DNA from 2 places in the Blautia hydrogenotrophica DSM 10507 genome. Region 2 is predicted to be linked to the other one. Evidence: a T-box and tRNA genes for the amino acid it is inferred to sense, from the RefSeq annotation. Region 2 holds a T-box; the other holds one or more tRNA genes.
What was found. The T-box of region 2 lies ahead of leuS (leucine--tRNA ligase). A T-box ahead of a tRNA ligase gene usually reads a tRNA of that ligase, here a tRNA-Leu.
Positions count from the first base shown of each region.

Region 1: it has a tRNA-Leu gene. The T-box ahead of leuS (leucine--tRNA ligase) is inferred to sense a tRNA for this amino acid. The anticodon was not compared.

Region 1 covers NZ_CP136423.1:842,284-845,424, forward strand. The annotation lists gene BLHYD_RS04065 (glycoside hydrolase family 13 protein) at 1-1,296, shown strand, start outside; tRNA gene BLHYD_RS04070 (tRNA-Tyr) at 1,566-1,647, shown strand; tRNA gene BLHYD_RS04075 (tRNA-Leu) at 1,716-1,801, shown strand; gene BLHYD_RS04080 (aspartate kinase) at 2,295-3,141, shown strand, end outside.
Region 2 covers NZ_CP136423.1:2,251,291-2,254,431, reverse strand. The annotation lists gene BLHYD_RS10550 (hypothetical protein) at 1-1,121, shown strand, start outside; T-box leader at 1,178-1,407, shown strand; gene leuS (leucine--tRNA ligase) at 1,861-3,141, shown strand, end outside.

The DNA of each region.
Region 1 (3,141 bases), 1.4 Mb from region 2:
GAAAATCTAGAGGCCAGCAATCAGCTTTTAGCTCGGTTGGTGGAGGAGGTTCATGCCCGTGGAATGAGAATTATCTTAGACGGAGTGTTCAACCACTGTGGTTCTTTCAATAAGTGGATGGATCGGGAGAGAATCTACGAAGGTCAGGAAGGGTACCCTAAGGGGGCGTATGTGTCTGCGGATAGCCCTTACCGTTCTTATTTTAAGTTTTTTGATGAGAGCAGATGGCCTTATAACCCTACCTATGATGGATGGTGGGCTTTTGATACCCTTCCGAAGCTCAACTATGAAAATTCACCAGAATTGTATCAGTATATTTTGGATATTGGAAAGAAATGGGTATCTCCGCCCTATAATACAGACGGATGGCGCCTGGATGTGGCGGCAGATTTAGGATATGGGAATGAGTTTAATCACCGATTTTGGAAAGATTTTCGCAAAGCTGTGAAAGAGGCAAATCCAGAAGCAATTATTTTAGCAGAGCACTATGGAGATTCCAGAGGATGGCTGCGGGGAGATGAATGGGACACGGTGATGAACTACGATGCGTTTATGGAGCCAGTGACCTGGTTTCTGACAGGTATGGAGAAACACAGCGACGAGTATCGGCATGATCTTCTAGGAAACAGTGATGCTTTTATCGGCGCGATGAAAACGCATATGTCGAATTTTCACACAGGTTCTTTGCAGACGGCAATGAATGAACTGTCAAACCATGATCATTCCAGGTTTTTGACGAGAACAAACCGGAAGGTGGGAAGAGTTCAGCATCTTGGGCACTATGCGGCAGAAGAGGGGATTAATCCGGCGGTGATGCGCGAAGCGGTGGTAATTCAGATGACATGGCCGGGGGCACCTACTGTCTATTACGGAGATGAGGTAGGTGTCTGTGGGTTTACCGATCCTGACAATCGGCGTACTTACCCTTGGGGAAGAGAGAACCAGGAACTTTTGGCCTTTCATAAGATAATGATTCAGCTTCACAAAAAGTATGAAGTGCTGAAGTCAGGTTCTCTACTATTTTTGCAGAATGGATATCAAACGCTGAGTTATGGAAGATTTTCCTTTGATGAGCAGGTGATTGTTTCTGTCAACAACGATGAGAAAGAAAATGAAGTGGAAATTCCTGTCTGGAATGTAGGAATTTCGAGATTTTACAATGAGGATTTGAGACAATTGGTGATGACTACCAGAGAGGGATTTACGGTGGAACCGATTACCTGTACGGCCATCGCAGGAGTTTTGCGGCTAAAGCTTCCGGCTTACAGTGCGGTTGTACTCTATCATAAGGACTAAACGTTGTTACTGTTCACTCACTTGCGGCTCGTGAACAGTAACACGCTTTGCGACGCACACAAACTGCTGTAAACAGCAGTCTGGCGCGAATATGTCTCGGGATTTTTGTACAAAATGTACAAAACACCTTGCGGGATATTGGAGATCTGGACTGTAACGAAATGTTACAATAAATACAAAAGAAATAGAGAAAACCCTTGCTTTTTTGCAAAGAATCTTATATAATTATACCCGTCAGAAATGATGAGGCTTGTATCATTAGAGTACACGGACGGGTTCCCGAGTGGCCAAAGGGGACAGACTGTAAATCTGCTGCAAATTGCTTCGGTGGTTCGAATCCACCCCCGTCCATTTGTGCGAGGCTAGCGGGACAGTACCAAGTGTGCATGTCCGTGGGGAGCTGAGGAAGCACAAGAGATGCCGCAGTGGCGGAACTGGCAGACGCACAGGACTTAAAATCCTGCGAGGGTTAAACTTCGTACCGGTTCGATTCCGGTCTGCGGCAGTTTTTTATGAGTGAGAGTAATAAGAGAAAAGCTGAAATTCCTTGGAAAATCAAGGGTTTCAGCTTTTTTCTACGTTATTTGCCGGTAGGGAAAAAGGGGACGAAAATCCCCTTTTTGTCCTGTTATAGGAAAGATCTTGTCACGCTGAAGCGTGAAAACCCTTTTCTATAACATAAACGCTCCGCTATGGATGCACACGCCACAATGAGGAATTTCACCGCAAGGCGGTGTTGCGGCGGCGCGCAAAGTAGGACGCGCCCCGCAAAGATTGAGGGGTGGGGAGTTGAAGTGGGCTTGCCCACTTTGTTCTCTCATATGATTCGAATATGTTCAATTCACATAATACCTTTCCTTTCCTGCTGGCGGACATGGATGAGAAGAAAACTGAGGGCAAAAGTGAAAAATGATCTGAGCAGAAATTTTTACTGGACATTTTCAATGGAAACCACTAAGATAGACTTATTCAGAAGAGATGAGGAGGAACCGAAAAAGATGAGAAAAGTGGTAAAATTCGGAGGAAGTTCGCTGGCCAATGCTCAGCAGTTTAAAAAAGTCGGTGATATTATCCACAGTGATGCCAGCAGGCGGTATGTGGTGCCGTCCGCACCTGGAAAGCGTTACTCAGATGACGTGAAAGTGACGGATATGCTGTATGGATGTTATGCGCTTGCGGCAGCGGGCAAAGAGTTTGCCAATGAATTGAAGGTAATAAAAGAAAGATATAATGAGATCATTGATGGGCTGGAACTGAATATGTCTCTGGACGAGGAATTTCAGGTGATCGAGGAAAACTTTAAAAATAAGGCGGGTGAAGACTACGCAGCTTCCAGAGGGGAATATCTCAATGGAAAAATTATGGCAGTTTATTTGGGATATGAGTTCGTGGACCCGTCGGAAGGAATTTGCTTTGATGAAAATGGAAACTTTTTAGCTGAAAAAACCCAGGAACTGATGGGGAAAAGGCTGAGTGTCTGTGAAAATGCAGTGGTGCCTGGATTCTATGGGGCTAAACCAGACGGGACAATTAAGACCTTTTCCAGAGGTGGTTCGGATGTAACTGGCTCTATTGTGGCCAGCGCTATTCATGCAGATCTGTATGAAAATTGGACGGATGTATCAGGATTTTTGATAACCGATCCAAGAATCGTAAAAGACCCAGAATCCATCGAGACGATTACTTACAGAGAATTAAGAGAACTGTCCTATATGGGGGCTACGGTCCTCCATGAAGATGCGATTTTCCCAGTGCGCAAAGAAGGTATACCGATCAATATCAAAAATACCAATGCTCCACAGGATCCAGGAACGATGATTGTGGAAAGTACATGCAAAAAGCCGA
Region 2 (3,141 bases):
GGTTTACGAATCAAAAAGATGGGATTCCTGCCTATATTATGATTGATATGGCTACGCAGGACACGGAGCTGGTGAAACTGAAGGAAGGAATTAAATACTCAGAGGCAGAGTATCTAAACCGGAATATTTATCGACACCTGAGATTCCAGTATCCCACTTACATTTTTGATCAGTTGAGTTTTGAGATCAACGAGGATGGTGTGCCTTATTGGATATGTCCCGTGAAAAAATATACGATAGGGCTGTTCGGAGGGCAAACCATCGGCAGAGTGGTTCTGTGCAATGCAGTGACCGGCGAGTGCCAGGATGTGGCAGTGGAAGATTGCCCGACTTGGGTAGACCGTGTGTATCCGGCAGATTTGCTGGTAGAACTGTACAATTATCATGGAACTTTAATCAATGGTTTTATCAATAGCGTCTTAGGGCAGAAGGGTTGCTTGAAGACTACAGAAGGATATAACTATTTGGCTTTGAATGATGACGTATGGGTTTATACAGGTGTGACTTCCGTCAGCGGGGACCGTTCTAATGTAGGATTTGTTCTGATGAATCAAAGGACCAAGGAGACAAAATACTATGAAGTCTCTGGTGCTGAAGAGTATTCAGCTATGGGTTCTGCAGAAGGCCAAGTTCAAAACTTAGGGTATAAGGCAACTTTTCCGCTGCTCTTAAACATCGCCAACGAGCCTACCTATTTCATTGCCTTGAAGGATGAGGCAGGGCTGGTGAAAAAATATGCGATGGTAAATATTCAAAAATATCAAAATGTGGCTATAGGAGATACGGTTGCTGATTGTGAGAAAGCTTACAGAAAGTTGATTGGAACTGGAGGAAACTCCCAGAATGGAGAAGTGGTTGGCGTCAACACGGTGTCCGGTAAAATTAAGCGGATTGCCCAAGCTGTGATTGAGGGAAATTCCCATTTCTATGTGGTTTTTGAGGAAGACGGATTGAAGTTAGACGGACCGGATACCAAAGCAGAAGGAGTGCTTCCAGAGCCATTGATTTTTGATGTTCCAGTTGCAGATTATCCAGAAATTGTGGCATATGATGTGGGAGATGAACTTCAGATGGAATTTTCCGCGGACACCCCAGCGTGTCAGGTGCTATCATTGAAATAGTGCTTGACAAAAATAGAAAGGCTGGGTAAAATATTTGATAGTCTATTTAATGATAGAAAAAGACAATGAGAAGGAATATTAAGAGTCCTCTGTGCTCACAGAGAGCTGTCGTGGGTGGAAGGCAGCAGTGCAAGGCTCCCAACTGGCCTTTGAGTTCCTTTTTTGAACAGGCGGTGCCTCAGTAGGAAAAGGCGGATGTTCCCGTTATAGAACCAATGAGTGCATTCTGCTAGATGGCAGGGTGAACTAGAGTGGTACCACGGAATGCAGCCCTTTCGTCTCTAGGAAAGACGAAAGGGCTTTTATTGCATAGGAAACTTCGTTCCCTATGCAATAAAAAGCCCCCTAGGCAGGATGCACACGCCGCAATGAGGAATTTCACCGCAAAGCGGTGTTGCGGCGGCGCGCAAAGTGAGCCTGCGTCCTTCAAGATTAAGAGGCAGGGGAGCTGAAGTGGGCTTGCCCACTTTGTTATGTAACAGGAAAGACCTTGTCGCGCTAATGCGTGAAAGCCCTTTCCTATTACATAAACGCTCCGCTATGGATGCGCACGCCGCAATAAGGTCGTACACCGCGAGGCGGTGTTGCGACGGCGCGCAAAGTGGGACGCGCCCCTCAAAGATTGAGGGGATGGGGGGGGAGCTGAAGTGGGCTTGCCCACTTTGTTATTTCATATTATAGGAAAATACATCCTATTTATTTTTATTATAGGAAAATTTTAGTGCAGGAGGAGAAAATCATGGCAGTACCTTATAATCACAAGGCGATTGAGGCAAAATGGCGTGTGAACTGGGAGAAAAACCCGGTGAACGTCAACGACGGCAAAAAGCCGAAATATTATTGTCTGGATATGTTTCCATACCCATCTGGGAATGGGCTTCATGTGGGACATTGGAGAGGATATGTAATTTCAGATGTCTGGAGCCGCTATAAAATGCTACAGGGTTATTACCTGATCCATCCTATGGGATGGGATGCGTTTGGCCTGCCGGCTGAGAACTATGCGATCAAGATGGGGGTTCACCCGGCAATTTCTACGGCAGAGAATGTAAAGAACATCAAAAAGCAGATTAATGATATTGCGGCTATTTATGACTGGGATATGGAGGTAAACACTACAGACCCAGAATTTTATAAGTGGACTCAGTGGATTTTTGTAAAGATGTTCAAAGAAGGGCTGGCCTACGAAAAGGAATTCCCGATCAACTGGTGTCCTTCCTGTAAGACAGGGCTGGCAAACGAAGAGGTGGTCAATGGTTGCTGTGAGCGTTGCGGGGCTACGGTGACGAAGAAAAACCTTCGTCAGTGGATGCTCAGAATCACAAAGTACGCGGAACGTCTTTTGAACGATCTGGACAAACTGGACTGGCCGGAAAAAGTGAAGAAGATGCAGACGGATTGGATTGGAAAATCCTATGGTGCTGAGGTGGATTTCAAGGTTGAGAACAGTGATGAAGCGATCACGGTCTATACCACGAGACCAGATACGCTGTATGGGGCCACTTTTATGGTGCTGGCACCGGAGCATAAGCTGGCGGCTCAGCTGGCCACAGAGGAAAATAAGGAGGCTGTAGAGAAGTATATCTACGAGGCGTCTATGAAATCCAATGTAGACCGTATGCAGGATAAAGAGAAGACGGGCGTCTTCACGGGAAGCTATGCCATCAATCCTCTCAACGGTGCGAAAGTTCCGATTTGGCTGTCAGATTATGTATTGGCTGACTACGGAACTGGAGCGATTATGTGTGTGCCTGCTCACGATGACCGAGATTTTGAGTTTGCGAAAAAATTTGATATTCCGATTGTACAGGTAATCGCAAAAGACGGCAAAGAGATTGAGAATATGACGGAGGCTTACACAGAGGCAGCCGGTACTATGATTAACTCAGGTGAATGGAATGGCATGGAATCAGCAGTGCTGAAAAAGGAAGCTCCTCATATCATTGAAAAGAGGGGCTTTGGTAAGGCGACGGTGAACTATAAGTTGCGTGACTGGGTATTTTCCCGTCAGCGTTATTGG